DNA from 4 places in the Streptomyces chartreusis genome. Region 1 is predicted to be linked to each of the others. Evidence: riboswitches for the same ligand, from Rfam matches in the RefSeq annotation. Region 1 holds a riboswitch; each other region holds the start of a gene.

Region 1 (7,676 bases):
GCCCCCTGCGTCAGCTTCTGGGCATTCATACGGAGCGGATCTTAGTTTGGACTCAGTCCAGGCTTGTGACGTGCGTCACGTACCGAGTGGGGGTGGCCGATCCGAGAGGGGATGGCCGATCCGACTGGGGGCGGCCGATCCTCAGCCCGCCCGGTGCACCACCGCGTCGCACAGCTCCATCAGCGCGGCCTTCGCGTCCATGTCCGGCAGCGGCGCCAGCGCGGCCCGCGCCTCCTCCGCGTACCTGACGGTGTCCCGTCGCGCCTGCTCCAGCGCCGGGTGCTCGCGGAGCCCGGCAAGCGCCTCCGCCAGCCGCGCGTCGTCGCTCAGGTCGGACTCCAGCAGCTCGCGCAGCGCGATGTCCTCGGCCAGCCCCAGCCGCGCGGCACGCTCCTGGAGCCGCAGCACCGGCATGGTCGCGATGCCCTCGCGCAGATCCGTGCCCGGCGTCTTGCCGGACTCGTGCGAGTCGCTCGCGATGTCCAGCACGTCGTCCGCCAGCTGGAAGGCGACGCCCAGCCGCTCCCCGTACTGGGTCAGCACGTCGACGACCGTCTCGTCGGCGCCCGACATCATCGCCCCGAACCGGCACGAGACCGCCACCAGCGAGCCGGTCTTCCCGCTGAGCACGTCCAGATAGTGATCCACGGGGTCGCGCCCGTCCTGCGGCCCCGCCGTCTCCAGGATCTGCCCGGTGACCAGCCGCTCGAACGCCTCGGCCTGCACCCGGACCGCCTCGGGCCCGAGGTCGGCGAGGATGTGCGAGGCCCGCGCGAAGAGGAAGTCGCCGGTCAGCACGGCGACGGAGTTCCCCCAGCGGGCGTTCGCGCTGTCGACCCCGCGCCGTACGGCCGCCTCGTCCATCACGTCGTCGTGGTACAGCGTGGCCAGATGGGTGAGCTCGACGACGACGGCCGAGGGGACGACCCCCGGCGCGTACGGGTCCCCGAACTGGGCCGCGAGCATCACCAGCAGCGGCCGGAACCGCTTCCCACCCGCCCGCACCAGATGCTGGGCGGCCTCGGTGATGAAGGGGACCTCACTCTTGGTGGCTTCGAGCAATCCCTCCTCGACAGCCGCCAATCCGGCCTGGACATCGGCTTCCAGAGCCTGGTCCCGCACGCTCAGCCCGAACGGCCCGACGACGGTCACGAGGGGTCTCCTGTCTGCTGGTGTCCACTGGCTGTTACACGGTTTGTCGATAGGTCGCTGCCATCACTCAAGTCAGCGTATCCGGTCAGGTTTCGATCACCGATGCCGCCCACCCGTCCACCACGGGCGGTATCGGATCACGGCCGGTATGTTTTTGATCACCTGATAAGGCCGGATATCGATCGACTTATACGGAAGTAGCGAGCCGTGTCCCGAACCGGCCCCGCCGCCGTCCCGGCCGTCCCGGCCGCCCTCACCCATCTGACCTCCCCCGTCGACGGCCGGCTCACCGATCACACCCTCCGCCGGCCGGACGGAGGACTGCCATGACAACGACTCGCACCGCGCACGAGGTTCCACCCTCAGGGTCGACATATGCGCCCGGAAGCGCTGGCCATGGCGCGACGGAACTCCCCTTGCGCGCACGCACGTTGGACGGAACGGAGATCATCGCGAGGCGGTCCGCACGCAGGGCGAAGGCGCGCTTTTCCGTCCAGCACGGGAAAAACGGACTCCACGGACAGCCGGATAAAGGCGAGTTGGAGCCATTGCCCGATTTGCCGCTCTTGCGCCTGCCAGTGAGTTGGGTCACTCACGCCCGTCGACACACCCCTCCGACAGCATCCCTTCCCGCCTTGCCCCGAAAGCAAGTTGAGGATTAACAACCGCAAAGGATCAAGCGCCTCATTCGCCTCAGACCAAGGTCAAACTGCCCTACAGGTGACGACGGCACTTGTTCCGGGCATGTGCTCTCGCATACGTTCCCGCTCGTCGGGCGGACGCCTAATCCTGCCGCCGCCCGAGTCATCCACCCACGTAACTCACAAACGCACGGCAGGAGCGGGGGACCCAGGTAAGCCGCCGGACCGGACGCCTTCATGGCGCGCCGGCCCGGCTAGGGGTGAAGTCGCGCTGCCGCACGGTGGCCCGGCCGGGCATCTCCCGCCCGAACCCGACAGCTCACCTCGCAGGCGTCGGAGAGGAACAGCGCCATGCCCCGAGGCAAGCACCGCCGCCCCCGCACCACCCCGCTCACCCGCCGTGCCGTCATCGCCGGAACCAGCACCGCCGCTCTCGCCCTCCCCCTCCTGGGCGCGACCGCCGCAACCGCCGCCGAGCCCGCGACGGCGAAGGTCGGCTCCGTCGCGTACACCACCAAGAAGGGCGACACGCTCTACGGCATCGCCGACCGCTACGACTCCCAGGGCGGCTGGAAGCAGCTCTACAAGGACAACCGCAAGGCCATCGGCGACGACCCCCGGCTGATCCACCCGGGCACCGACCTGAAGGTCCGGGCGACCAAGAAGGTCAGCACGCCGGGCAAGACGGCCTCCAAGGCCGCCGCGCCCGCCAAGAAGTCCTCCGTCGCGCAGGCCACCCAGTCCTCCGTGAAGACGTTCCCGGACAACCTCGACGGCTGGATCCGCAACGCCCTGGACATCATGGGACAGAACGGAATCCCGGGTTCGTACGAGGGCATTCACCGCAACATCATGCGTGAGTCGTCCGGCAACCCGCTGGCCATCAACAACTGGGACTCCAACGCCGTGGCCGGCACCCCGTCCAAGGGCCTCCTCCAGGTCATCGACCCCACCTTCGCGGCCTACCACGTGCCGGGGACCGTGTACGACCCCTACAACCCCGTCGCGAACATCGTGGCCGCGTGCAACTACGCGGCCGACCGCTACGGCTCGATCGACAACGTGAACGGGCCCTACTAGAAGCAGCGGCCCTACGGGGAGCAGCGAGCCACCCATCGACGCGTATCACCCCTTACCGGGTGATACGCGTCAGGGTGTCCGCGAACAGTCCCTCCAGGACGACGGCGATGCCGTCGTCCTCGTTCGAGGCCGTGATCTCGTCGGCGACCGCCTTGAGTTCGGGGTGCGCGTTGGCCATCGCGACCCCACGGGCGGCCCAGTCGAACATGGGGATGTCGTTGGGCATGTCCCCGAAGGCGATCGTCTCGCGCGGGCCGAGGCCGAGATGCTCGGCGGCGAGCGCGAGTCCGGTCGCCTTGGTGATGCCGCATGGCTGGAGTTCGACGGTGCCGGGCCCCGACATGGTGACCGTCGCCAGCGAACCGACCACCGCACGCGCCGTCGCCGCCAACTCGTCGTCCGACAGAGTCGGGTGGCGCAGCAGCACCTTGCTGATCGGCTCGCACCACAGGTCGTCGCGGCGCCTGACGCGTACGGCGGGCAGCGTGGGGTGCGGCATCAGATACCCCGGCTCGATGAGCGTGAGCCCGTCGACGCCGTCCTGGTCGACGGCCGCGTACACCTGCCCCACCTCGGCCTCGATCTTGCCGAGCGCGGTCTCCGCCAGCTCCCGGTCCAGCGTCACGGACCACAGCAGACGGTCCGCGCCGGCGTCGTACAGCTGCGCGCCCTGCCCGCACACCGCGAGCCCCGTACTGCCCAGGATGTCGAGCAGCGGCCGCACTCTGGGCGCCGGCCGCCCCGTGACGACGAGGTGTTGAGCACCGGCCGCCACCACCCGCCCGAGCGCGTCGAGGGTACGGTCGGACAGCGTGTCGTCACCGCGGAGCAGCGTCCCGTCCAGGTCAGTGGCGATGAGTGAATATGCGATGGGTGGGGCCATGATCAGAGAATACGGACAGGAAGCCCCATCGACTCGACCTGAACCGGACGGCTGCTGGGTTCACATGTGTTGACACCTGTTCCGGTTCCATTTGTGCTATTGCGCGCACAACTGCCTTCCTGCCCCTGTGATTTCACTCCGACGTGGCCGTGCGCTACGCCCGGGGCCCCGCCGGGGGTGACGAGCCGCCGTTCCACCGGTCCCCGCGACGCGGTTTTTTGCACTGCCCAAGGCAGGCGGCTCACACGTAACGTGTGGCCCGACCGACCACATGGCATACGGAGCGTATGAGAGTGAGGCAGCACCCCATGCCCCCCTTCGATCTCCCCGAGGGCGACCCCTTCGGCACGCACAACCTTCCGTACGGTGTCTTCTCCCTCCCCGGCTCGGACTCCGCACGACGGGTCGGCGTCCGGCTCGGCGATCACGTCCTCGACGCGGGCAGGGCCGCCCAGGCCCTCGGCTCGCCCTACGCCCCGCTGCTCGCCCAGGACTCCCTGAACCCGCTGCTCGCCGCCGGCCGCACCACCTGGTCGGACGTACGGCGCGCGCTGACGGCATGGGTGACCGTGCCCGCGCACCAGGAGGTCGTCCGCGACCTCTTCCACCCCCTGTCCTCGGTGACCCTGCACCTCCCCTTCCAGGTCGCCGACTACGTCGACTTCTACGCCTCCGAGAACCACGCCCGGAACGTCGGCCAGATCTTCCGCCCCGACGCCGAGGACTCCCTCACCCCCAACTGGAAGCACCTGCCGATCGGTTACCACGGCCGCTCCGGCACCGTGGTCGTGTCCGGCACGGATGTCGTACGTCCGTCGGGCCAGCGCAAGGCCCCCACCGACCCGGCGCCGGTCTTCGGCCCGTCGATCCGGCTCGACATCGAGGCCGAGGTCGGCTTCGTGGTCGGCACGCCGTCGCGGATGGGCGAGCCGGTGGCGCTGGGCGACTACCGGGAGCACGTCTTCGGCCTGTGCCTGCTCAACGACTGGTCGGCACGCGACATCCAGGCCTGGGAGTACGTCCCCCTCGGCCCCTTCCTCGGCAAGTCGTTCACCACGTCGGTGTCGGCGTGGATCACCCCGCTGGACGCCCTGGACGACGCGCGGGTGGCACCGCCGCAGCGCACCCACCCCCTGCTGCCGTACCTGGACGACTCCGGCTCCGAGACCGAACCCGGCGGCTACGACCTGCGTATCTCGGTGGCCGTCAACGGCCACGTGATCTCCGAGCCGCCCTTCTCCACCATGTACTGGACCGCCGCCCAGCAGCTCGCCCATATGACGGTGAACGGCGCCTCGCTGCGCACCGGCGACCTGTACGGCTCCGGCACGGTCAGCGGCCCGACGGAAGGCGAACGCGGCTCACTGCTGGAGCTGACCTGGAACGGCCGCGACCCGCTCGAACTCCCCGACGGCAAGCGGACGTTCCTGGAGGACGGCGACGTGGTGACCCTGTCCGCCTGGGCACCGGGGCCCGGCGGGGTCCGGGTGGGACTGGGCGAGGTCACGGGGCGCATCGCGGCGGGGTGACGGCGAGGCGGGGAGGGCGGCCCGGACCGGGAGCGGGGCCGACACCGGGACGGCGGCCGGGGCCGGGACGGCGGCCGGGGCCGAAGTCGAGGCCGGTGCTCACTCGCTTGTCGAGGTCGGGGCCAACTCGCTGATTCCGCAGGACGTTTCGCGTCAGCGGCGACGGCACCGGCGCCCCGGCCGTACGGTCGTCCGGGGCGCGCATTCGGCGCGTCCTTCCCCCTGACTCCGCCGGCGGTCACCGTCATACTGACTGGCGGTGGGATGCGAGCCGTGTCCGGCGTTCGCGGCCCGCCGCCCTGCACGGCCGCCCGCGCATCTTCCTGCCCAGGATCCGGAGACCAAGGCATGACCGTCTGCATGCTCCTGTTGAGCATCGTCGCCCTGACGGCCGCCGTACCCGTCCCCCGAGCACTGACCCGGGCCACCTGGCCCGAACGGGAACCTGTGGTCGCGCTCTGGGTGTGGCAGTGCATGGTCGCCACCGTCCTGCTGTGCTGCCTGACGGCCCTGTCCCTGGGCACGGCCGCGGTCTTCGGCACGGTGCGCGCCCAGCTCTTCGCTCCGGCTCCGCCGTCGGTGACGGAGGCGTACGACCTCTCGGCCGCGCCCGCCTGGGCCGCCGCCCTCACGCTGCTGCTGGCCTGCGGTGCGGCCTGGACGACCGCGATGCTGGCCCGCGAGACCGTCGAGGCCCGCCGGCGACGTGGCGTGGCCAGGGCCCACCTGCGCGAACGCGCCCCCGACCTGCCCGCGGGCCTGGGCTCGGCGCGCGGCCCGCTGCTGGTGCTGGAGGACGAGTACCCGGACGCCTGGTGGATGCCCGGCAGCCCGGCCCAGCTCATCGTCACCACCGGTGCCCTGCACCGCCTGACCGACCACCAGTTGGATGCCGTCCTCACCCACGAGCGGGGCCATGCCCGCGCCCGCCACGACTGGCTGCTGCACCTCTCCACCGCGCTCGCCACCGGATTCCCCCGCATCCCGTTGTTCGCCCACTTCTGCGACCAGACCCACCGCCTGGTCGAACTGGCCGCCGACGACACGGCGTCCCGCCGCTGCGGTCACCTGACGACGGCCCTGGCCCTGATCGAGCTCAACCAGCACCGGGGCGTCCTGTCCTGCGCGTCCACCCACCGCCTCCTGGGCGAACGCGTCGACCGCCTCCTCCAGCCCCCACCCCGCCTGGGCCGCCGCGACCGCGCGCTCACGACGACGCTGGCGGCACTGATTCCGCTGCTCCCACTGTTGATCACGTTCGCACCGGGGCTGACGGCACTGGCGTGACCGGGGTGCCGGACCGTCGGGTCCCCGACCCTCCCTAGGCCCAGTCCTCCGGCTCCGGCTCCATCTCCATCTCGGGCCAGTCGTCCATCCCGTGCCCCGCCGCAGGAGCCGCGTCGGACGCCGCCTCTGAACCGGCCCCGGACTCACCCCGCGCCGAGACCAGCACCTCGAGCACGCCCTCCCCGTACGTGGCCAGCTTCTTCTCGCCGACCCCGCTGATGCTCCCGAGCTCCCGCACGGAGGCGGGCCACACGGTCACGATCTCCCGCAGCGTCGCGTCGTGGAAGATCACGTACGCCGGGACCCCCTGCTCCCGAGCCTGCTCGGCACGCCAGGCACGCAACGCCTCGAAGGCCGGCACCAGCTCCTGAGGCAGCTCGGCCGCCGCGGCCTTCGCCTTCTTCTCCCCGCGCGCGCCGGAACCCGACCCCGACCGCGAGGTCGCCGGCTTCTTCGGTTCCTTCCGCAGCGGCACCTCCCGCTCGCGCCGCAGCACCGACCCGCTGGCCTCGGTCAGCACGAGCGTCCCGTACTCCCCCTCGACCGCGAGCAGCCCCTGCGCCAGCAACTGCCGTACGACGCCCCGCCATTCGCCCTCGCCGAGGTCCTCGCCGATGCCGAACACGGACAGCTGGTCGTGATCGAACTGGATCACCTTGGCGGTGCGCCGCCCCAGCAGGATGTCGACGATCTGCACCGCCCCGAACTTCTGGCCGCGCTCACGCTGCAGCCGCACCACCGTCGACAGCACCTTCTGCGCCGCGACCGTGCCGTCCCAGGTCTCCGGCGGGGTGACACAGGTGTCGCAGTTCCCGCAGCCCACCGGCTCGGCGTCCTGGCCGAAGTAGGCGAGCAGCTGGCCGCGCCGGCACTGGGCCGTCTCGCACAGCGCCAGCATCGCGTCGAGGTGGGAGGCGGCCCGGCGCCGGAACGCCTCGTCGCCCTCGCCCGAGTTGATCAGCTTGCGCTGCTGGATGACGTCGTTGAGGCCGTAGGCCATCCAGGCCGTGGAGGGGAGGCCGTCACGGCCGGCGCGGCCGGTCTCCTGGTAGTAGCCCTCGACCGACTTGGGCAGGTCGAGGTGGGCGACGAAGCGGACGTCCG
Region 2 (7,676 bases), 2.7 Mb from region 1:
CGGCCTCGCCGCGTGCGCTGTTGCGGCGGAGCGCGCGGATGCGGTCGCTCACGGATCTGGCGGTGCGGTTGGCGGCCACGGCCGCGATCAGGATGCCGGCGAGGGTGACCGAGACCGCGCTCGCGAGCACGGCCCACACGGTGAGGCTCGGCCGGATGCCCGTGGAGCGGATCACGAACAGTACGGCCGCGCAGGCGCTGAGGGTCACCGCGACGGGTGGCAGCACGGCCAGCCGCAGCAGTTGGGGCCGTATATGGGTCTCGGGCAGCGCGGGTGCGGTGCGGGCGGCCGGGCGCCCGTGCCGCCCGCCCTCACGGCGGTCTGCGCGTGCGGCCGGGGCGCGTAGATGAGACATCGGGGTCCTCGTACTGGTCCGTCGGTCGGGGGCCCGGGGGTGCGCGCGGTCCGCGCGGCCCGGGGCGTGCGCCATGGCGATGTCGGTCGACAGAGCTGACGAATTCGGCTCCGCGTCGCCCGACGGACACTGACAGTAGTCGCCTTCGCATCAAGTGCGGTGGGCAGTTGACAAACTCCCGCAGCGAGCGTCCCGCTCTGGTATGAGGTCTCGCACGGCAGACCGATAACCCATCACGTCGTTCCCTCACAAGGAGCAATCGAACGATCGGACCTGGTCAGAAGCGGTCACGGGAAAACGCCGAGGGGCGGGGCACTTTCCGTACCCCGCCCCTCGGCCCAGCCTCGATCCCCGACCCCCGACCGCGCCGGTGGGGACGTTTCAGCACCTCACACGCCCACCGCGCCGACCCCCAGAGCATCACGGACAGTAGCGGCGCGCGGTGTCACGCAAGTGCCCAGACACACCCCTGCGCGCCCCGCGTGAAATGCCGCATGGGGGCGCGAGTGATGATCACTCACGCCCCCATGGGTCGTTCCTCTACGGCGGTCGCGCTACGAGACCGGCGTACTGTCCGGCGCCGGAGCCACCGGCGGCCACGCCGGCCACCCCTCGGCGGGCGCCTGGGCGACCTCGCGCCACCACGGCGTCACGGGCCCCAAGGAGGCCGGCTCGAAGGGCTCGCCGCAGCGCGGCGCCGCCATCGTGACCCCGGCCTTGTGCGTGGCCCGCATCATCCGCTCACCCGGCTCCGCCCACGGGTGCGGCGCCAGATTGAAGGTCCCCCAGTGGATGGGCAGCATGACGCCCGCGGTCGGGTCGCCGCCCTGAAGGTCGAGATGGGCCCGGACGCCCTCGTCCGGCGTCATGTGGATGTCGGGCCAGAAGTCGGAGTAGGCGCCGACCTGGATCATCGTGGCGTCGAACGGGCCGTGCTCGGCGCCGATGTCCTTGAAGCCCTCGAAGTAGCCGGTGTCACCGCTGTGGTAGATCCGGTGCTCGTCGGAGGCCACGGTCCAGGACGCCCAGAGCGTGTGCTGGGTGTTGCGCAGTCCGCGGCCGCAGAAGTGGCGGGCCGGGGTGGCGGTCAGGGTGAGCCCGCCGACCTTGGTCGCCTCGTGCCAGTCCAGCTCGCGCAGCCGGTCGGCGGACACGCCCCAGTGTTCGAGGTGGCCGCCGACGCCGAGCGGCACGGCGAAGACCGTGTCGGTGCCGGCCAGCGCCTTGATCGTCGGCATGTCGAGGTGGTCGTAGTGGTCGTGCGAGATGACGACGACGTCGACCGGGCCGAGCGCGGCGAGCGGCAGTGGCACGGGGTGCAGCCGCTTCGGCCCGGCGAAGGGGAACGGGGAGCATCGCTCGCCCCACACGGGATCGAAGAGGACCCGGTGGCCGTCGATCTCCGCGAGGATGCTGGAGTGCCCCATCCAGGTAATGCGCAGCCCCGTGGCGGGCGGCCTGGCCAGGTCGGCGTAGGTGGTGGGGTGCACCGGAATGGTGCCGTCCGGGGTCCGGCGGGGCCGGGACTCCTTGTCGAAGAAGACCTTGGCGAACTCCAGCATCGACCCGGAGGGCCTGGTGCGGGCCTCGCCCCCCGGGTTCTGGAACACCCCGTCCTTGAAGTGCGGTGATCTGCGGATACGCGCCATGCGCTCACCGCTCGGATCCACGCCGAAGGCCTCGGGCCGCAGGGCGCGCAACCCGGAGCTCGGGAATCGGAAACCGGCCACGGTACCTCCAGCTGGATTCGGTGAGGAGTTCCATTATGGGCGGCCCGTCCGACACCCTCGGATCCCCCCTGGCCTGGAAGGGTCCCGTGACCCCCACGGCTCACCCCGCCGCTTCCGATCCACGCAGATCAACCCGCCACATTGACATGTCCCCACCCCCCTTCGATACTGACTCCTCGTTCAGTAGCAGCACAGCCGCGCCTCGCCCTGGAAGCCCGTTCCAGGCCCCGGACCCCCGCTCCCGGGAGACGACCCCGACCCCGGAGACCCCATGACCACCCCACCCGCCCCGACCACTCCCCTGCTGTCCCTGACCTGGACCGACCACATCACCGGCCGTCAGGGCTTCCTGGTCGTCGACCGGCTGGTGCGCGGCGTGGCCAGCGGCGGGCTGCGGATGCGGCCGGGCTGCACGCTGGAGGAGGTCACGGGCCTCGCGCAGGGCATGAGCATGAAGGAGGCCCTGCACTACGACCCGGAGGCGCGGTACGTCCCCCTGGGCGGCGCCAAGGGCGGCATCGACTGCGATCCCCGGGACCCGGAGGCGTACGGGCTGCTGGTGCGCTACCTGCGGAGCATGCGGCCGTACATCGAGAACTTCTGGACCACCGGCGAGGACCTCGGTCTCGCCCAGGACGTGGTCGACCGGGCGGCGGTCGAGGCGGGGCTCGTCTCGTCGGTCCAGGCCGTGTATCCGCTGCTCGACGACGAGGTGGGTGCCCGGCGGCGGCTCGCGGAGGCGTTCGCGGTCGAGGTCGACGGCATCGGGCTGGACGAGCTGGTCGGCGGCTGCGGGGTCGCGGAGTCGGTGCTGACCGCGCTGGACCGGGCCGGCGTGCCGTACTGGAGGACGCGCGTCGCCGTGCAGGGTCTGGGGACCATGGGAGGTGCGACGGCTCGTTTCCTCACGCGCGCGGGGCTCACCGTCGTGGCCGTAGCCGACATCAAGGGCACGATCGCCAATCCGGCCGGGCTCGACGTCGAGAGCCTGCTGGCGGCACGCGACGCCTACGGCACCGTCGACCGGGCCGTGCTGCGTCCCGGGGACCGCGAGCTGCCGGGCGACGCCTGGCTGTCGACCGAGGCGGAGGTGCTGGTGCCGGCGGCCGTGTCGTACGTGATCGACGGCGCGAACCAGGGCCGCGTCACCGCGCGTTGGATCGCCGAGGCGGCCAACATGCCCGTACGGCCCGACGCTGAGGCGCTGCTGGCCGCCCGGGGCGTCACCGTGCTGCCGGACGTCGTGGTCAACTCGGGTACGAACGCCTGGTGGTGGTGGACGCTGTTCGGGGACATCGCCCCGGACGCGGACGAGGCGTTCGCCCACACAAGGCGTTCGATGCGCGCCCTGACCGACCTCACGCTGGCGCGTGCCGAGGCGGACGGGACGGCTCCGCGGGCCGCCGCGCACGCCATCGCGGCGGACCGGCTGCCGTTGATCACCGAACGGTTCGGCTGGCACCGGTGACGGCCGTCGCGGGGCCCGGCCGGACCTGGCCAGGGAACGGCCGGTGACGAGGCTTTAGGGTGACGACGTGGCAAGAGTGCGGTTGAGCGTGGCGGAACGGCGTGAGGAGTTGCTGAGCGCCGCCGTCGAGCAGATAGAGGCGCGGGGCGTGGCGGCGGTGAGGATCGCCGACGTGGCCTCGGTGCTCGGCGTGAGCAACGCGCTGGTGCTGTATCACTTCGACACCAAGGAGAAGCTCGTCGCGGCCGCGTTCACCCATGCGGCCGAAGGCGACCTGGCCCATCTGCGCCGGCTCCTCGGACGCCGTACGACGGCGCTGCGGCGGCTGCGGGCTGCCGTGCGCTGGTACGCGCCGACCGGTCAGGCCAAGGGCTGGCGGCTGTGGATCGAGGGCTGGGCGGCAGCGCTGCGCGAACCCGCGCTCCAGGAGGTCACCCGGGACCTCGACCGGCAGTGGAAGGGGGCCATCGCCGAGGTGATCGTCGAGGGCGTCGCCGCCGGCGAGTTTCCCTGCCCGGACCCCGCCGGCACGGCCCTGCGCCTGACGGCCCTGCTAGACGGGCTCGCCGTACAGCTGACGTCGTACCCGGGCGCGATCTCACGCACGCGTGCCCAGGACTGGGTGGACGAGGCGCTCGCCCGGGAACTCGGGCTGGAGCGGAGGCGTTGACGGCGTCGAACCGGTGAGGCCGTATGTGATGCGAGCACATGTGGTGTGACCACATACGTCCGGGCCGCACCGATCGACCATCGGTACGGCCCGGAGCAGCGATTCGCCCTCAAGCCACCGCTCGGATCCGCATCTTGATGTCGTCCGGGGACAGCGCGCCCTTGGCCGTCACATGGTCGCCCGACGACTCGCCGCGCAGTCGCCGGCCGATCCACGGCACCAGGTACTCGCGTGCCCAGTGGACGTCGTCCCGGCGGACCTCGAGGGTGCCGCGGGGCGGGAGCGGCGGCCAGGGCTGGTCCGGGTCGGCGGGGATCTCCAGGCCGAGGACCTGGCCCGCGCGGAGCGCCACGCGCGTGTGCCCCTCGGGAGAAAGGTGGAGCCGGTCGTCGTCCCAGGCGCGGCGGTCCTGAACGGTCTTCAGGGACCACAGGTCGAGCACCGGACAGCCGTACCGGTCGGCGATGGCCCGCACATGTCCGTTGTACGTGGCGATCTTGCCGCGCAGATGCTTCAGCACGGGCACGCCGCGGGTGTCGAAGCCGGTCGTCACCATGACGGTGCCGACGGCCGAGGTGAGCCGGACGATCGCCCGCTCGAAGCGCTCGGCGACCTCGTCTGGGTCGGTTCCGGGTCGGATGATGTCGTTGCCGCCCGCACAGAACGAGACCAGGTCCGGGGCCAGTTCGGCGGCCTTCGGGAGCTGGTACTCGATGATCTGGTCGAGCAGTTTGCCGCGTACGGCGAGGTTCGTGTAGTTGAAGTCGCCCTCGGGGCGCCGGTCCGCGAGCAGGACCGCGAACCGGTCGGCCCAGCCGACGAACGCGCCGTCGGGGCCGGGGTCGCCGACGCCCTCGGTGAAGCTGTCCCCCACCGCAACGTACGACCCGATCACTGCACTGCTGTCACTCTTCGAATCGTCTGCCACATCGGCCCATGATTCACCTTCGAATGTGACCTACGCGACCGTAGGAAAGGGTTGACGATCGGTGAGATAAGCCACTCCTAAAGTGTTCACCAAACGTGGAATAACCCTTTGAACAGGGGTGTTGTGGGCGCAACATACCGAAGGCCGGACCCGGGGATCGGGGTCCGGCCTTCGGCCGTGTGTCAGGCAGGTGGTTCTGGCGTGGCGCCGCGTCAGCCGATGGCGACACCCTTGGCGCGCAGGTAGGCGACCGGGTCCACGTCCGAGCCGTAGTCCGGCGTGGTGCGGATCTCGAAGTGCAGGTGCGGGCCGGTGACGTTGCCGGTCGCGCCGGAGAGGCCGATCTGCTGGCCCGCGGTCACGGTCTGGCCGCTGGAGACCGAGAGCGAGGACAGGTGGGCGTACTGGGCGTAGTAACCGTCGGCGAGCTGGATGACGACCTGGTTGCCGTACGCGCCGCCCCAGCCGGCCGAGACGACGGTGCCCGCGCCGACCGCCTTCAGCGGGGTGCCGGTGGCGGCGGCGAAGTCGACGCCGGTGTGGTAGCCGCTGGACCACATGCTGCCCGCGACCTTGTAGCCGGTGCCGAGGGAGGCGCCGGACAGCGGGGCGGAGAAGCCGTTGACGGTGCTGGTGGTCTCGGCGGCCGCGGTCGCCTTCTTCGGCGCGGCGGGCTTCGCGGCGGACGAGTCCTTCGCGGACGACTTGGACGCCGAAGAGGGCTTGGAGGGCGACGACTTGGGGGCGGTCGTCGCGGCCTTCTTGCCGCCGACGGCGAGCTTGAGACCCGGGTGGATCAGCGACGGGTCGGAGCCGACGGCCTCACGGTTGTCGGCGTAGAGCTTCTTCCAGCCACCGCTGACGTTCTGCTCGTCGGCGATCTTCGAAAGGTAATCGCCGACCTTCACCGAATAGGTCCGCACGTCCGCCTTCTTCTGGGCGGCCTTCTTGTCGGCGGCCTTCTGGCCGGCGATCGGAAGGGACTGAACGGCCTTTTCCGAAACGGACTGCGAGGGAGCGGCGTGGGCGCCGGTGGCTCCCATGAGGGGAAGAGCGAGAGCGGCGCCACCGGTTCCGGCGACGGCGATGGAGCGGGTGAAGCGCAGGGACTTCGGACGGCGATGCTTACCCTTCGCGGGCATGACGAATTCCTCTCCGGCGCCTGCGAGGTGAGCTGTCGGGTGCGGGCTGGAGATGCCCGGCCGCGCCGTGGCGCGACTTGACCCCTAGCCGTTCCGGAGACCGGAACAGGCGGTTGTACCTGTGGGTCCCCCGCTCCTGCCGTGCACGGGTGAGTTTGCGCGGAATCCGAGCGGCGGCAGGATTGGGCGTCCGTCCGGATTGGTGGCGAACGTAAGCGAGGAAGACGCATGGGAACAAGTGAGAGGTTCCGTCCGAATGCGTTCCTGTTGATCCCTTGTGGGAATTAGCCGTCACCGTGCGTGAAATATGGGACTGTCGTCCGACTCAAAGCCCCTTGAAAAGCCTATGAATTACGTGGACATGACGGGCGACGCACCGTCACGGCTATGACGCTCCTCACGTGACACTGCTCCAGCTTTCTTTATTGCAGAGCGAGTTGGAATGAAGACGCCAATTCGGACAGATCACCTAGATGCGACGGAGGCGAATAACTGCCGCATCGAGGTCACCCTTCAAGCCGGCCCGCAGTCCGTGATGCACCAATACGGCCCCTCGGTGAATTTCGCCCGTTTCAAGGCATTGATACGCAGCTGTCGGATCCAGACCCCGCAGCCGGAGCGCCGGAAGAGGCTCGCCGTAGCTCTGCGCCTGGAGCCAGGCCAGAACGACCGTTTCGCCCCCGAGCACGTACTGCACCGCGCTCAGCCCGCCCCGCGGAGGCCGCAACCGGTACAGGTCGCCGCGCTGCACCAGGGGCCGGATCTCCTTGTAGAGCGTCACCCACTCCCCGGCCTCGGCGAGCTCCTCCTCGGTCCACCGCGCGAGGTCGCCGCCGACCCCGAGCACCCCGGCCATCGCGCTCACGAAGCGGAAGCGCAGCGAGCTGGCACGGTGGTTGAGCATGGCGTTCGGGCTGTCGGTGACCCAGGCGGCCATGGCCCGGGCCGGGTGGATCTGGCTGAAGCCGTGCTGGATGGCGAGCCGGTCGAGCGGGTCGGTGTTGTCCGAGGTCCACACCTGGTCCGTACGGCCGAGCACGCCGAGGTCGATGCGCCCGCCGCCGCCCGAGCAGGACTCGAAGGCGACGCCGGGGTGAGCGGCGCGCAGCCGGTCCAGCAGGTCGTACAGGGCACGCACATGGTCGACCCACAGGCGCTGCGGATACGCCTCACCGGGCCAGCCGGCGTCGCTGAAGCAGCGGTTGAAGTCCCACTTCACATAGTCGATCGGAGCGCTGGAGAGCAGCCCGTCGAGCCGCTCCCAGAGGTACTCCCGGACGTCGTCGCGGGCGAGGTTCAGCACCAGCTGATTGCGAAATTCCGTCCGCTTTCGTCCCGATTGATACTGAATCCAATCAGGATGTGCGCGATACAGCTCACTGT
Region 3 (7,676 bases), 1.5 Mb from region 1:
CGAGTTCGCGCTGGCGCTCGCGTCCGTCGGGCCCGCTCTCGGCGTATCCGGCGGACAGCACGACCAGGCCCTGTACGCCGTGCTCGCCGCACTCGGTGACCACGTCGGGGACGTACTCGGCCGGCACGGCGACCACCGCGAGGTCGACCTGCTCCTCGATGTCCCGCACGGAGCGGTGCGCGGGCACCCCGTCGAGTTCCTTGAGGTCCTCGGGGAACGCCTTGTTCACGGCGTACAGCCGGCCCGTGAACCCGGCGTCCCTGATGTTGCCGAGTACGCCGCGGCCGACGCCGCCGGGGGTGCGGCCGGTGCCGATGACGGCGACGGAGCCGGGCACCAGCAGCCGCCGTACGGAGTGGGCCTCGGCGCGCTGCTCGCGCGCGTACTGCACGGCGAGCGAGCGGTCGGTCGGCTCCAGGTCGAACTCCAGACGGACGACGCCGTCCTCGAAGCTGCGCTTCTGGGTGTACCCGGCGTCCGTGAACACCTTGATCATCTTGGTGTTGGCGGGCAGCACCTCGGCGGCGAACCGGCGGATGTCGCGTTCGCGGGCGACCGCGGCGATGTGTTCGAGGAGGGCGGAGGCGACGCCGCGCCCCTGGTGGGCGTCCTGGACGAGGAAGGCGACCTCGGCCTCGTCGGCCGGTGCGGACGCGGGCATTCCGTCGGCGCCGATCCGGTCGTAGCGTACGGTGGCGATGAACTCGCCGCCGATCGTGGCCGCGAGTCCCACCCGGTCCACAAAGTCGTGGTGCGTGAAGCGGTGGACGTCCTTCGCGGACAGTCGCGGGTAGGGCGCGAAGAAGCGGTAGTACTTCGACTCGTCCGACACCTGCTCGTAGAAGCTGACCAGGCGCTCGGCGTCATCAACGGTGATGGGGCGGATGCGCGCGGTGCCGCCGTCGCGCAGCACCACGTCGGCTTCCCAGTGGGCGGGGTACTCGTGCCTGTCCGAGGCGCTCTGCATGGGGCCCAGATTACGGCTCGCGTACGACAACGGCGCGAGGCAGTCTGTGGAGGAAGTCACGTGGGGTCGAGGCCGCGACCCCACGGTCACCACGGGAGGGTGTTTTGTCCCTCCCGGCCTGCTTCACGGGTGCGGGAAACTGGTCTAGACAACCCTGAACACCGAAGGGCAGCATCACATGGCTGAGCGCCGCGTCAACGTCGGCTGGGCCGAGGGCCTTCACGCCCGCCCCGCTTCCATCTTCGTCCGGGCCGCCACGGCCGCAGGTATCCCGGTGACGATCGCCAAGGCTGACGGCAACCCCGTCAACGCGGCCTCCATGCTGGCCGTCCTGGGCCTGGGCGCCCAGGGCGGCGAGGAGATCGTCCTCGCCTCCGACGCCGAGGGTGCGGACGCCGCCCTCGACCGTCTGGCAAAGCTCGTCTCCGAGGGACTCGAGGAGCTGCCCGAGACGGTCTGAATGACCTGAGCGGGTATCCCGATCGAACGGTGAAGCCGCGTCCGCCTTTCCGGCGGGCGCGGCTTCGCTGTTTTCGGGAAGGCGCCGACGGAATTCAACGCACGGCGGTGACGCATCCGAAAAAGGGCAGCGAAAATTCCCCGCCGCCGAATATCTTCTCTTTGTATACGGCGCCTGTGTTAATGCCGCAGGCTCGGCATGTTTACGGGATGTTGCGAATTCCTCACACGGTCCGCGCGCTCGCCGCCCGTGCCGAACCTCAGACGGTGCGCGGCGAGGGAGCGCTCGGTGTGCAGGGCGGTGATCGCGCGGGCGCGTTCGCCGTCGCCGCGCGCCACCGCGTCCACGATCGCGCCGTGCTCGGTCCAGGACTCCACGGGATCGGCGGGCGCCTCCACGGCGTACATCCAGGCGATCTTGTGCCGTAGCTGAGCCAGTATCGAGGTCAGGGCGGGGCTGCCGGTGGACTGGGCGAGCGTCTCGTGGAACCAGCTGCCCAGGGAGCGCAGATCGTCGCTGTTCCCGCGCCTGGCCCGCTCCTGCCCCAGCCTGACCAGGCCGCGCAGGACCTTCAGATGGGCCTCGGTGCGCCGCTGGGCGGCCCGGGAGGCGCCCAGGGGTTCCAGCAGGCCGCGCATCTCCAGCAGGTCGGCGGCCTCCTGCTCGGTCGGTTCGGCGACGCACGCGCCCGCGTGGCGCCGGGTCACCACGAAGCCCTCCGCCTCCAGGGTGCGCAGGGCCTCGCGCACGGGGACACGGGAGACGCCGTAGCGGCGGGCGAGCAGTTCCTCGGTGAGCCGGCTGCCGCGCTCGTAGACACCGGCGACGATGTCGTCCCGGATCGCCGTGCACACCGAGTGCGCCGGAATACGCATGACCGACCTCCGCCTTAATCCCCGTGAAACGTCGACGAATGACGTGTTCTCGAGGACTCTATTGCAATCGGCCGGAATTTCCGACGGCGAGCCGGAATCCATGGATATTTTTTGGTCAGCGTAACGTCCGGAAACAACGAAAGCCCCGGCTCGGGGAGCCGGGGCTTCGAGGGTGCGCGGCGGTGGCGTCAGACGTTCACGCCGTGCCCGCGCAGATAGGCGACGGGGTCGATGTCGGAGCCGTACTCCGGCGTCGTGCGGGCCTCGAAGTGCAGGTGCGGCCCGGTGACGTTGCCGGTGGCGCCGGACAGGCCTATCTGCTGGCCGGGGGTGACGGTCTGGCCGACCGAGACGCCGATGGACGACAGGTGGCCGTACTGCGTGTACGTGCCGTCGTTCATCTTGATCACGATGTTGTTGCCGTACGCCCCGCCCCAGCCGGCCTCGACGACGGTGCCGGAGCCGACCGCGTGGACGGAGGTGCCGCTGGCGGCGTGGAAGTCGACGCCGGTGTGGCTGCCGGAGGACCAGACGGCGCCGCCGGACTTGTAGCCGGTGGAGACGTACGAGCCGGCGATCGGGGAGACGTACGACAGCAGGCGCTTGCGCTCGGCCTCGCGGGCGGCGCGTTCCTTGGCCTCACGCTCCGCCTTCGCCTTCGCGGCCGCCTTCTCGCGGGCGGCCTCCTGAGCGGCCTTCTTCGCGGCGGCGGCCTCCGCGGCGGCCCGCTCCTGGGCGATGGCCTGGGCGTCGATCTGGGCCGCGATGGAGTTCTCGACGGAGATGACGGGTATGAGGCCGGTCTGCTCCGCGGCGGGCTCGGCGGCGAGCGCGGGGGCGGCCAGAGTGCCGACGACTCCGGTGGCGGTGAGCGCGGCGACTCCGGCCGCGCGGGCGGTGGTGCGCTCGAACCGGCCGGGCCTACGGTGCTTCCCGGTGGGGCGGTTCTTCCCCGTGGCGCAGGTGAACGCCATGAAGTGGCTGGTCCTTTCCTTCCCTCTCGCCTACCGGGTTAGCTGACGGGTTCGGAGCAGGAAGGTCTCCTACGGGCCCCCTCGCGACTCGCGCGGGCGTCCGATTCACCCCAGGGACTACGGGTGGGTCCCCGGCTCCCCAGGCTCGCGCCTTACGGGGACTCGGCGATGGCTGTCCGGTGCCGCGGGCGCGGCGCACTGCCTGACGGACAGCCCGGAAGACGCTAAACGCGGCGTCTTTCAATCCCCAAACGGATCGCGGCTTTTGTAGCGCATCCCACAGACCAGACAGGCAACCTCTCCCTCAATTCGGGCATAAGGGGGCCCTGGTGACTCAAGGGTCACCAGGGCCTCTGCACGCGCGTGGCGCCGGACGGCGCGAGCCCGTCCTCTACTCGGCCGCCACGACCTTGACTTCGCCGATGCCGAGGGCCTCGACGGGCTCCCGGATCTCGGCCGCGTCGCCGACGAGGATCGTCACCAGACGGTCCACCGGGAAGGCACTCACGGCCGCCGCGGTGGCCTCGACCGTGCCGGTCGCGGCCAGCTGCTGGTACAGCGTCGCCTGGTAGTCGTCGGGCAGGTGCTGCTCGACCTGGTCGGCCAGCGTGTTCGCCACGGACGCCGCGGTCTCGTACTTCAGCGGCGCCACCCCGACGAGGTTCTGCACGGCGAAGTCCCGCTCGGCGTCGGTGAGCCCCTCGGCCGCGACACCCCGCAGGACCTTCCAGAGGTCGTCCAGGGCCGGACCGGTGTTCGGGGTGTCGACGGAGCCGCTGATGGCGAGCATCGCCGCGCCCGTGCCCTCCGGGGCGGAGCGCAGGACCTGACCGAAGGCCCGCACACCGTAGGTGTAGCCCTTCTCCTCGCGCAGGACCTTGTCCAGGCGTGAGGTGAGGGTGCCGCCGAGGCAGTAGGTGCCGAGCACCTGAGCGGGCCACACACGGTCGTGCCGGTCGGGGCCGATGCGGCCGATCAGCAGCTGCGTCTGGACGGCGCCGGGGCGGTCGACGATGACGACGCGTCCGGTGTCGTCCGCGACGACCGGCGGGACCGCGCGCGTCTCGCCCGGCGAGCCGGTCCAGGCGCCCAGGGTGTCGCCGAGCAAGGCGTCGAGGTCGACGCCGGTGAGGTCGCCGACGACCACGACGGTGGAGGTGGCAGGGCGTACGTGCCGCTCGTAGAAGGCGCGTACGGAAGCCGAGTCGATGCCCTCGACGGTTTCCTCGGTGCCCTGGCGCGGGCGGGACATGCGCGCCGTCGCCGGGAACAGCTCCTTGGAGAGCTCCTTGGCGGCCCGGCGCGAGGGGTTGGCCAGCTCGTGCGGGATCTCGTCGAGCCGGTTGCGCACCAGGCGCTCGACCTCGCTGTCCTCGAACGCGGGCGCCCTCAGGGCGTCGGCGAGCAGGCCGAGCGCCTTGGTCAGGCGGGAGACGGGCACTTCCAGGCTGACCCGGACGCCGGGGTGGTCGGCGTAGGCGTCGAGCGTGGCGCCGCAGCGCTCCAGCTCGGCGGCGAACTCCTCGGCGGTGTGCTTGTCGGTGCCCTCGGACAGGGCACGCGCCATGATCGTGGCGATGCCGTCGAGGCCCTTCGGCTCGGCGTCCAGGGGCGTGTCCAGGAGCACCTCGACGGCGACGACCTGCTGGCCTGGGCGGTGGCAGTGCAGGACGGTGAGGCCGTTGTCCAGCTTGCCGCGCTCGGGCGCCGGGAACGCCCAGGGCCGGGCCTGGCCCGCCTCGGGCTGCGGGTGGAACTCCATGCTGGCGAGCTCGGTCACTGCGCCGACTCCTCGTTCTCGTCCGTGGCGGGGGCGGCCCCGTCGGTGGCGGCGGCTTCCAGTTCCTCGGCCTCGTCGGCGACCGGCTCGTACACGAGCACCGCGCGGTTGTCGGGGCGCAGCCGGGCCTGGGCGACGGCCTTGACCTCCTCGGCGGTGACCTCGAGGACGCGCTGTACGGCGGTGAACGCCAGCTGCGGGTCGCCGAACAGGACGGCGTACCGGCACAGTTCGTCGGCGCGGCCCGCGACGGTGCCGAGCCGGTCCAGCCACTCGCGCTCCAGCTGGGCCTGCGCGCGCTCCATCTCCTCGGCGGTGGGGCCCTCCTGCGCGAAGCGGGCGAGCTCCTCGTCGACGGCCGACTCGATGACGGGCACCTCGACGTCACCGGAGGTCTTCACGTCCAGCCAGCCCAGCGAGGGCGCGCCGGCCAGGCGCAGCAGGCCGAAGCCGGCCGCGACAGCCGTACGGTCGCGGCGCACGAGGCGGTTGTAGAGGCGGGAGGACTCGCCGCCGCCGAGGACGGTCAGCGCCAGGTCGGCGGCGTCGCACTCGCGCGTGCCGTCGTTCGGGAGGCGGTAGGCGGCCATCAGCGCCCGCGCGGGGACGTTCTCCTCGACGACCTCGCGCAGCTGCTCGCCGATGACCTCCGGCAGCGAGCCGTCGCGGGGGGCGGGCTTGCCGTCGTGGCCCGGGATGGAGCCGAAGTACTTCTCGACCCAGGCGAGCGTCTGCTCCGGGTCGATGTCGCCGACGACGGACAGAACGGCGTTGTTGGGCGCGTAGTAGGTGCGGAAGAACGCGCGGGCGTCCTCCAGGCTGGCCGCGTCCAGGTCGGCCATCGAACCGATCGGCGTGTGGTGGTACGGGTGTCCGTCGGGGTACGACAGCGCGGTCAGCTTCTCGAAGGCCGTGCCGTAGGGGACGTTGTCGTATCGCTGGCGGCGCTCGTTCTTGACGACGTCGCGCTGGTTCTCGAGGCTCACCTCGTCGAGCGCCGTCAGGAGGCTGCCCATGCGGTCGGCCTCCAGCCACAGCGCGAGCTCCAGCTGGTGGGTGGGCATGGTCTCGAAGTAGTTGGTGCGCTCGAAGCTGGTGGTGCCGTTCAGCGAGCCTCCGGCGCCCTGGACGAGCTCGAAGTGCCCCGTGCCCTTGACGCTGTTCGAGCCCTGGAACATCAGGTGCTCGAAGAGGTGGGCGAGTCCGGTACGGCCCTTGACCTCGTGGCGGGAGCCGACGTCGTACCAGAGGCAGACGGCGGCGACCGGCGTGAGGTGGTCCTCGGAGAGCACCACGCGCAGGCCGTTGGCCAGGCGGTGCTCCGTCGCGGTGAGGCCGCCGGATTGTGCCTCCGGTGTGGCCGTGTGACCCATGGGCAAGGTGTCCTTCCGGTCGCGTGCACTGCCTTGTGCCGAGCAGTTCGGCATAAGTTCCTGCCACTGTATGCAGCGTGCGAAGGCTCGGCGAAGTTCCCGGTCAGAACGGCTCCCTCGGGACGCGCGTGTGGCGTGTGGGTCGGATGTGCCGTCTGTGTGCGGGGGCGATCACTCCGGCGAGTGAACGCTCGTGGGGCGTGAGCTTGCCACCGAGGTCGGAGTGTCCGTGCGGGCTCCCTCGTCCGGGCCCGTCGGTACTCGATGGCGTAGTCGGTCGCCGTCGGGGCCCGCCGTCGGCGACACTTCTCACGCGCCGGGCCGGAGCCCAACATCGGGTCCTGGTCGGTGGTTGTCAGTGCCGCGGTCCACAATGGTCCGCGTCAGATCCGTCCACGCTTCAGCAAGGAGCCGGCAGCGATGGCCCGCCGTAGCACGAAGACCCCGCCGCCCGACGACACGTACGAGGAGAAGATCCTCGACATCGACGTCGTCGACGAGATGCAGGGCTCCTTCCTCGAGTACGCGTACTCGGTCATCTACTCCCGCGCCCTGCCCGACGCCCGCGACGGCCTCAAGCCGGTGCACCGCCGCATCGTCTACCAGATGAACGAGATGGGCCTGCGCCCCGAACGCGGCTATGTGAAGTGCGCCCGCGTCATCGGCGAGGTCATGGGTAAGTTGCACCCGCACGGCGACGCCTCGATCTACGACGCCCTGGTGCGCATGGCGCAGCCCTTCTCCATGCGCGTCCCGCTGGTCGACGGCCACGGCAACTTCGGCTCGCTGGGCAACGACGACCCGCCGGCCGCCATGCGGTACACCGAGTGCCGTCAGGCGCAGGCCACGAGCCTGATGACCGAGTCGATCGACGAGGACACGGTCGACTTCACCCCGAACTACGACGGCCAGGAGCGGGAGCCGGTGGCGCTGCCCGCCGCCTTCCCGAACCTCCTGGTCAACGGCGCGTCCGGCATCGCCGTCGGCATGGCCACGAACATGCCGCCGCACAACCTCGGCGAGGTCATCGGGGCCGCCCGCCATCTGATCCGCCACCCGAACGCGGATCTCGAAACCCTGATGAAGCTCGTCCCGGGCCCCGACCTGCCCACCGGCGGCCGCATCGTCGGCCTGGCGGGCATCCGGGACGCCTACGAGACGGGCCGCGGCACCTTCAAGATCCGCGCCACGGTCGAGATCGAGACGGTGACCGCCCGCCGCAAGGGCCTCGTCGTCACCGAGCTGCC
Region 4 (7,676 bases), 4.2 Mb from region 1:
CACCTGGTCGGTGCCCTCCACCACGAAGCCGGCGTCGGCGATCATCTCCAGGTCGGCCTTGCCCGCCTGGCCCTCGGTCGTGAGGTAGTCACCGAGGAAGATCGAGTTGGCCAGGTTCAGGGCGAGCGGCTGCATGGTGCGCAGGTGGACCTCGCGGCCACCGGCGATGCGCACCTCGACGTCCGGGCACACGAACCGAACCATCGCCAGGATCCTGAGGCACCGCTGCGGGGTGAGGTTCCACTCCTTGGCCAGCGGGGTGCCCTCGACCGGGATCAGGAAGTTGACCGGCACCGAGTCCGGGTCCAGCTCGCGCAGCGAGTAGACGACGTCGACCAGGTCCTCGTCGCTCTCGCCCATGCCGGCGATGAGACCGGAGCACGCGGACAGCCCGGCCCCGTGCGCCTTCTGCACGGTGTCGACACGGTCGGCGTAGGTGTGCGTGGTCGTGATGTCCCCGTACGTCCCCTCGGACGTGTTGAGGTTGTGGTTGTACGCGTCGGCGCCAGCGTCGCGCAGCCGCTCCGCCTGGCCGTCGGACAGCAGGCCGAGGCAGGCGCACACCTCGACGCCCTCGTTCTGGTCCTTGATGGTCCTGATGGTCTCGGAGACCCGGTCCACGTCACGGTCGGTCGGGCCGCGCCCGGACGCCACCAGACACACCCGCTTGGCGCCACCCGCCAATCCGGCGGCGGCGGCCTGGGAGGCCTGGTCCGGCTTGAGCCAGGTGTACTTCAGGATGCCGGTGGTGGAGCCGAGGCGCTGCGAACAGTAGGAGCAGTCCTCGGGGCACAGGCCCGACTTCAGGTTGACCAGATAGTTGAGTTTCACCCGTCGGCCGAACCAGTGCCGGCGCACCTTGCCGGCCGCGGCCACCACATCGAGCAGGTCGTCGTCGGAAGTGGCGAGGACGGCCAAGGCTTCCTCGCGGGTCGGCAGCTCGCGCCGAAGCCCCTTGTCCACCAGCGTGTTCAGCAGGTCCATGGGAGCTGATCCTGACGTACGGAGGGCGTCCGAGCCAAGGTGAGTTTGCACAACCCTGTCGTTTCGATGTGTGGGTATTGCCACACCGTGGGCGGGCCGCCGTACGGCTAGGGTCTGTCCACTGCCTACAAAAGCGACGTCTGCGTACCGCTCACCAAAGCCCCGGAGGAACCATGGCGTTCGGCTGGATCGACGAGCAGGCGGAGCTGCGCCGCCGCGCCGGGCTCGTACGGACCCTGCGCCCCCGGCCCGCCGAATCACCCCTCCTCGATCTCGCGAGCAACGACTATCTGGGCCTGGCCCGCCATTCGGAGGTCACCGAGGGCGCGGCGCGCGCCTCGCGCACCTGGGGCGGCGGCGCGACCGGCTCCCGGCTCGTCACGGGGACGACGGAACTGCACGCCGAGCTGGAGCGCGAGCTGGCCGACTTCTGCGGCTTCGAGGCCGCGCTGGTCCTCTCGTCGGGCTACGCGGCCAACCTCGCCGCGGTCACCGCGCTGGCGCCGCACGGCTCGCTGATCGTGTCGGACGCCGGCAACCACGCCTCGCTCATCGACGGCTGCCGGCTGGCCCGGGGCACCACCCAGGTCGTCCCGCACTCCGAGCCGGAGGCGGTGCGCAAGGCGCTGCACACGCACGAGGGCACGGCCGTCGTCGTGTCCGACACCGTCTTCTCGGTCGACGGCGACGCGGCCCCGCTGGCCGAGTACGCCGAGGCGTGCCGGGAGCGCGGTGCAGGCCTGCTGGTCGACGACGCCCACGGCCTGGGCGTCCTGGGTGACGGCGGGCGCGGCGCGGCGCGGGCGGCGGGGCTCGCGGGGGCGGACGACGTCGTCGTCACCGTCACGCTGTCCAAGTCCCTCGGCAGTCAGGGCGGCGCCGTCCTCGGTCCCGCGCGGGTGATCGAGCACCTCGTCAACACCGCGCGGACGTTCATCTTCGACACGGGGCTCGCCCCGGCGTCCGCGGGCGCGGCCCTGGCGGCGCTCAGGTTGCTGCGCCGTGAACCGGAGCGGGCGGCGCGGGCGGGCGCGGTGGCACGTGAACTCCACGCGCGGCTGACCGCCGCGGGCCTGGAGGCGGTACGTCCGGACGCCGCGGTCGTCTCCGTGCGCGCCCCGTCCCCGGAGAAGGCCGTGCGCTGGGCGGCCGAGTGCCGTGCGGCGGGCCTCGCCGTGGGCTGTTTCCGTCCTCCCTCCGTCCCCGACGGCATCTCACGGCTGAGGCTGACCGCCCGCGCGGACCTCTCCGAGGCCGAGATCGAGCGCGCTGTTCGAGTGATCGGCGAGACACGACCATGAGTCGGCGTGACACGGCCCTGCTCGCACATCGGATGGAACTGATCAGAATCGATCAGGGTTGATCGGACCGATCAGGGTGGTCAGGACTGGAGCGCGGCCGTGAAACCCGCCCAGCTCTCGGGGGAGAAGAGCAGCGCGGGGCCGGCCGGGTCCTTGGAGTCGCGCACCGCGAGCAGCCCGGTCCAGGGACCGGAGTGCGGCCGTGCCGTCTCGACGCAGTTGTTCGCACCGGTGCTGTAGCTGCTGCGCAACCACCGTGCACCTGGCAGTTCGGTGCTGGACATGAGGTTCCGAGGCAATGCTGTCATGGTGCCTCCTTACACACCGCCACCTAGCGCGGCGATGTAATCCAACGATTCCTCGGGCGAAAGGGCGTGGATCCGAAGGGTGTTGAAGGCCTCCGTGTAGGCCTGGAGGTCTTCTTTCCGTTCGAGGTAGAGGCTACTCGTCAAGTGGTCGAGAACAACCACATCCAGATCAGAAGTGCTCGAAAATGAGAAGATAACGAAAGGGCCAGTGATGCCGACATGCTCGCCGGCCCTGAACGGCAGCACCTGAAGACGGACTTGGGGCAGCCGGGCCGCCTCCATCAGCCGGCTCAGCTGCCGCGCCATCACCTCGGGCCCGCCGATCTCCCGGCGCAGCACCGCCTCGTCCAGCACCGCGCTCAGCTTCAGCGGCGGATCCGCGCGCAGCACGTCCTGCCTGGCCAGACGCACCGCGACCAGCGCGTCGAGGCGGTCGTCGGTGTCGCCGTCGAGCCCGCCGACGGCGGCCCGGGTCACCGCCCGGGCGTACTCGGGCGTCTGGAGCAGGCCGGGCACCACCGACGTCTCCAGCGTGCGCATCGCCCTCGCCTGGGACTCCAGGCTGATGAAGTCCCGGTACGTCGGCGGCAGTACTCCGCGGTACGCGTGCCACCAGTGATGCCGGCCGCCGCCCTCGTCGGAGCCCGCCAACACCACCAGCAGCTCCCGCAGTTGGGCGTCCTCCACGCCGTAGACGTCGAGCAGTAACCGCACATCGGCCGGTTTCACCCCGCTGGCGCCGGTTTCGATCCGGCTCACCTTGGATTGATGCCAGCCCGCCAGCCGGGCCGCCTCACCGCTGGTGAGCCCCGCCCCGGTGCGTAACGCACGCAGTTCCGCGCCCAGTTTCCGGCGGCGTACCGCGGGACCGTGCTGCATGGGCTACTCCTTACTCCAACCGAGCCACCCAAATACGGTCTGCCGTCGCAGAGTTCACCGCTTCGAGCGACAGATATATGCATATCTTGGTGGATCGCCACCCGTGACGGGTGCGGTAATGGCAGTCTGGCGACGAAGCACCAGTCCGGGACCGTACTCGAACCATCCGCTCCGTGTCGGACTACGGTCCCGTGGGAAAGGGACGACGTCGCCATGGCAGATCACCTGGAAGCATCCGTCACTCTGCCGAGCGATCCCGCCTCGGTCTCCGCGGCCCGGGCCTACGTGCTCACCACCCTCGCCGAATGGGGCCTGCCACCGGACACGGAAGTGGCCGACACCATCCGCCTGATCGTCTCCGAACTCACCACCAACGCCGTACAGCACACCCTCGGCCAGTCACCCACCTTCACGGTGGACCTCGCGCTCGACCGTGACGAACACCTGCGCATCGGTGTCACCGACAGCCATCCGCGTTTCCCCAAGCGGCTGCCGGCCGCCGTGCAGCAGGACAACGGACGCGGCATGGTGATCATCCGCTGGCTGACCGCGGAATGCGGCGGCAAGCTGAGAGTGCGCCCCACCCGCGAGGGCGGCAAGACCGTCTCCATCGAACTGCCGTGGACGGTCCCCGCCGAACCGGTCGCCGCAGCGGGACCGCAGGAGTCCTGACCCTTCACGGCTGCAGCGGCTGCCCGGAGCGGGCGAACGTGCCGCGCAGCAGAGCCCGGAAGGCGTCCGCGGCGGGAGCCGCCTCGTCGCCGCGGTAGGCGACCGAGATCGTACGGCGCAACCGCCCGCCTTCCAGCGCGCGCACCCCCACCGGAGCGACCGACGTGCGCGCCACCATCTCCGGTACGACCGCGACTCCGAGCCCCGCACTGGCCAGGGCGCACACCAGCAGATACCCCGGCGTCGCCACCAGCACCGACGGCATGGCCCCCGCCTCGGTCAGCGCCGCCTCCACACCCCGCCGAGCCGGAGCGTCCGGCGCCATGCTGATCAGCGGCTGCCCGGCCAGCTCGGTCAGCGGCAGCCGCGTGGCGCCGCTGGTGAGCACATGGCCCGGCGCGGACACCAGGACCAGTTCCTCGACGAGGATCGGCTCGACGCCCACCGACGCGGGCAGCGGGGCCGGTTCCGCGGGCTCGTAGGTGTGCGTCAGCGCCAGATCGACCTCGCCCGCCGCCACCGCGGCGACACCGGCCGACGGTTCGTAGTCGGCGACCGTCAGCTCCACGTCCGGATGCGCCCGGCGGAAGGCGCTCAGGGCCGGCGGCAGCAGATGGATGCCGGCCGTCTGGAAGGTGCCGAGCCGCAGCGTGCCGCCGGACAGGCCGGTCAGCCGGGCCAGCTCGTGCCGGGCCCGGTCCAGCTCGTCGAGCACCCGCCGCGCCCGGGCCACCAGCAGCTCACCCGCACCCGTCAGCCGCGTGCCCCTGTGATGCCGTACCAGAAGGGCCGTGCCCGCCTCGCGCTCCAGCTTGGCCAGCTGCTGGGAGAGCGCGGGCGTGGTGTACCCCAGCCGTTCGGCGGCGCGGGTGATCGAGCCGGCCTCCGCGACCGCCACCAGGGCGGCGAGCCGGACCGGGTCGTACATGCGGCCCTCCCTCCGCGTCGGTCACGCATCTGCCTTAAGAAGTGCTTTAGGGATTGCCAGAATATTCGAAATACCTACTGAAGGCTTGCGGGCGGCACGCTGGGGTCCATGGACGCTCAGCTCATCGCCTTCACCGGTGTCTCCGCCGGCCTGGTCGCCATGCCCGGGGCCGACTTCACCGTCGTCGTACGCAACGCCCTCGTCTCCCGCCGGGCCGGCATCGCCTGTGCGCTCGGGATCGGCGCGGGGCTGCTGGTGCACGTGACGATGGCGGTCGTCGGCGTGGCGGCGGTCCTGGCCGCCGTACCGGCGCTGTTCCGCGCGCTCCAGCTGGTCGGCGGCGTCTATGTGCTGTACCTGGGCGTGCAGACCCTGCGGCAGCGGCCCACCGAAGTCGTTGACACGCGCGAGGAGTCCACCGCGCGGCCACTGCGACAGGGCTTCGTGACCAACGCCCTCAACCCGAAGGCGTCCCTCACGTTCCTCAGCGTGCTGCCGCAGTTCGTGCCCGCGGGCGCTCCGGCCCTGCCCCGGACACTGCTGCTGGCCATGATCGTGCTGGCCATCGCCCTGGTGTGGTTCCAGGTGGTCGCCCTGCTGGTGGACCGGCTCGGCAGATGGCTGCGCCGGCCGCGCGCCGCACGTGCGGTCACGGTCGCCACCGGCGCCGCACTGACGGCCTTCGGCGCGGCCCTGCTCGCGGGGCCGCTGCTCGCCCTGTGAGGCCCCGAGGGCGGTGACGGCGCGTCAGGGTGCCGCCACCGCCCCCGGGCAGGTCACTTGACCCGGCCGTACCAGACGCTCCTGGTCCAGATCTTCTGAAGCTTGACCACGTCCCCGGTCTTCGGGGAGTGCCAGATCTTTCCCTTCCCGGCGTAGATGCCGACGTGGTAGACGTACGACCCCGAGTGGAAGAACACCAGGTCCCCGGCCTTGCGGTTCTTGGCCGAGATGTGGCGGGTCTTGTTGTACTGCTGGGCAGCCGTGCGGGGCAGCTTCTTGCCCGCCTTCTTGAACGAATACAGCGTGAGCCCCGAGCAGTCGAACCGGTTCGGGCCCGTGGCGCCCCACCGGTACGGGGAGCCCTTCTTGGAGGCCGCGACCTGAAGTGCCTTCGACGCCGGCGTGGCTGCCTCGGCCTCGGACGTGAAGCCGGGTGCCACTATCGAGCCGCCCACTGCGGCGATGGTGAGAGCCGAAGCCGTACCGGCCCGGACCATGAGCGACGGGACACGATTGAGCGCAGTCATGCGCAACCCTTCGTCAGCCGCCTGAGAAGGATGACCTGTCGGATTCGGGCTGGCGAAGTTGCCCGGCCGCGTTGCCGCGGCTTCACCCCAAGGGTTGCTCGGATCGAACGAACGTCCGCTCCGGCGACCCGTCTTGCTCGGGTCCTCCACTCCTGCCGATCCACTCCTGTCGACCGGTCATCCGGGCGGCGGCAGGACTCGGCGTCCGCCCGGACCGCCCCGCCGCTGTGGCGGGGGCTTGTCGTCAGACAGGGATCTTGACGCACGGATGAGCGAAATACCCAACGGAATCGGGGGTTTGTGGTGTTACTCACCACTCACCCGTTCGGGTGGGTGACCCCCCGTTCGGGTGAGTGTCCAGGCACCCGAGGAGTCCCGGACCAGGGGCGGAGCGCGTGATTCCGTCTGCCGGTCATGCCTGTTGCGCAACCCTGACGGCCGCACGGAAGGAGGGCCGACTACGCCGAAAGGGGGTACGCCGTTCGGTCCGTTTCAACTCCGTTCCGGACGCCTCGGCAGTGGGCCGGGGCGCCCGGAATCCGGCTGTAGGGGTCGTCAACTGTCGGAGCGCGGGGGCACCGTGACGCGAGCCGTGCGGCGCTCGCCGTCCAGCACGCGCAACGCACGCGCCAGCGTGGGAGCGTGCAGCTCCGTCTCACCGCGCTGGTGCATCAGCGCCAGCGCGTCCCGCAGCTCGGTCGCCCTGCTCACGAGCGCCTGGGCGGCCCGCAGCCCGCGATAGGTGTCGCCGTGGTGCGCAGGGTTGATCCGGCCGAGCAGGTCCACGACGTCCAGATAACGGTCGATCAACTCGCCCTCCGCCCGCGTCAACGCGGGCAGCGGCGGCAATTCGGGTGGCAGCACCGGCCGGTCACCGCCCCGTGGGCGGAGCGAGCGTCTCCTTGCGGCTGGGGATGATCCGGTCCACCAGTCCGTACTCCAGCGCCTCTTGGGCGGTGAGGATCTTGTCCCGTTCGATGTCCTCGGCCACCTGCTCGCGGGTGCGTCCGGTGTGCCGGGCGAGCATCTCCTCCAGCCGGGCCCGCACCCGCGTCAGCTCGGCGGCCTGGATCGCCAGATCGCTGGCCTGCCCCTCGACCGGCTCGGTCAGCGCCGGCTGATGGATCACCACCCGCGCCCCCGGCAGCGCGAACCGCTTGCCCGGTGTGCCCGCCGCGAGCAGTACGGCGCCGCTCGACCCGGCCTGGCCCAGGCAGATCGTCTCCACGTCGCAGGAGACGAACTGCATCGTGTCGTAGATCGCCGACATGGCGCTGAACGAGCCGCCCGGTGAATTGATGTAGAGCGAGATGTCCTGGTCGGGGTCCTTGTGCTCCAGGTACATGAACTGGGC

Evidence for each region. Region 1 has a riboswitch for cyclic di-AMP ahead of CP983_RS17965 (transglycosylase SLT domain-containing protein). Riboswitches for the same ligand answer to the same signal wherever they lie in the genome.
Region 2: it holds a riboswitch for cyclic di-AMP, as region 1 does, so the genes downstream of both, CP983_RS06365 (LysM peptidoglycan-binding domain-containing M23 family metallopeptidase) here and CP983_RS17965 (transglycosylase SLT domain-containing protein) in region 1, are expected to answer to the same signal.
Region 3: it holds a riboswitch for cyclic di-AMP, as region 1 does, so the genes downstream of both, CP983_RS11370 (M23 family metallopeptidase) here and CP983_RS17965 (transglycosylase SLT domain-containing protein) in region 1, are expected to answer to the same signal.
Region 4: it holds a riboswitch for cyclic di-AMP, as region 1 does, so the genes downstream of both, CP983_RS37230 (C40 family peptidase) here and CP983_RS17965 (transglycosylase SLT domain-containing protein) in region 1, are expected to answer to the same signal.

Annotation. Positions count from the first base shown of each region.
Region 1 is NZ_CP023689.1:4,204,881-4,212,556, forward strand. Features, by position in the region: gene CP983_RS17960 (polyprenyl synthetase family protein) at 142-1,152, opposite strand; gene CP983_RS44955 (hypothetical protein) at 1,360-1,482, shown strand; cyclic di-AMP (ydaO/yuaA leader) riboswitch at 1,971-2,139, shown strand; gene CP983_RS17965 (transglycosylase SLT domain-containing protein) at 2,145-2,873, shown strand; gene CP983_RS17970 (HAD family hydrolase) at 2,926-3,756, opposite strand; gene fahA (fumarylacetoacetase) at 4,065-5,285, shown strand; gene CP983_RS17980 (M56 family metallopeptidase) at 5,634-6,572, shown strand; gene recQ (DNA helicase RecQ) at 6,607-7,676, opposite strand, start outside.
Region 2 is NZ_CP023689.1:1,529,695-1,537,370, forward strand. Features, by position in the region: partial or broken gene CP983_RS06340 (sensor histidine kinase) at 1-355, opposite strand, end outside; gene CP983_RS06345 (MBL fold metallo-hydrolase) at 910-2,085, opposite strand; gene CP983_RS06350 (Glu/Leu/Phe/Val dehydrogenase dimerization domain-containing protein) at 2,357-3,553, shown strand; gene CP983_RS06355 (TetR/AcrR family transcriptional regulator) at 3,621-4,223, shown strand; gene CP983_RS06360 (SGNH/GDSL hydrolase family protein) at 4,333-5,118, opposite strand; gene CP983_RS06365 (LysM peptidoglycan-binding domain-containing M23 family metallopeptidase) at 5,364-6,293, opposite strand; cyclic di-AMP (ydaO/yuaA leader) riboswitch at 6,298-6,463, opposite strand; gene CP983_RS06370 (alpha-galactosidase) at 6,763-7,676, opposite strand, start outside.
Region 3 is NZ_CP023689.1:2,731,555-2,739,230, forward strand. Features, by position in the region: gene CP983_RS11350 (bifunctional acetate--CoA ligase family protein/GNAT family N-acetyltransferase) at 1-967, opposite strand, end outside; gene CP983_RS11360 (HPr family phosphocarrier protein) at 1,146-1,427, shown strand; gene CP983_RS11365 (GntR family transcriptional regulator) at 1,607-2,302, opposite strand; gene CP983_RS11370 (M23 family metallopeptidase) at 2,491-3,276, opposite strand; cyclic di-AMP (ydaO/yuaA leader) riboswitch at 3,289-3,454, opposite strand; gene CP983_RS11375 (M16 family metallopeptidase) at 3,668-5,056, opposite strand; gene CP983_RS11380 (M16 family metallopeptidase) at 5,053-6,429, opposite strand; gene CP983_RS11385 (DNA gyrase/topoisomerase IV subunit A) at 6,850-7,676, shown strand, end outside.
Region 4 is NZ_CP023689.1:8,395,346-8,403,021, forward strand. Features, by position in the region: gene bioB (biotin synthase BioB) at 1-984, opposite strand, end outside; gene CP983_RS37200 (8-amino-7-oxononanoate synthase) at 1,158-2,285, shown strand; gene CP983_RS37205 (DUF397 domain-containing protein) at 2,366-2,593, opposite strand; gene CP983_RS37210 (helix-turn-helix domain-containing protein) at 2,603-3,472, opposite strand; gene CP983_RS37215 (ATP-binding protein) at 3,686-4,144, shown strand; gene CP983_RS37220 (LysR family transcriptional regulator) at 4,149-5,072, opposite strand; gene CP983_RS37225 (LysE family translocator) at 5,181-5,795, shown strand; gene CP983_RS37230 (C40 family peptidase) at 5,849-6,322, opposite strand; cyclic di-AMP (ydaO/yuaA leader) riboswitch at 6,326-6,458, opposite strand; gene CP983_RS37235 (hypothetical protein) at 6,878-7,186, opposite strand; gene CP983_RS37240 (ATP-dependent Clp protease proteolytic subunit) at 7,194-7,676, opposite strand, start outside.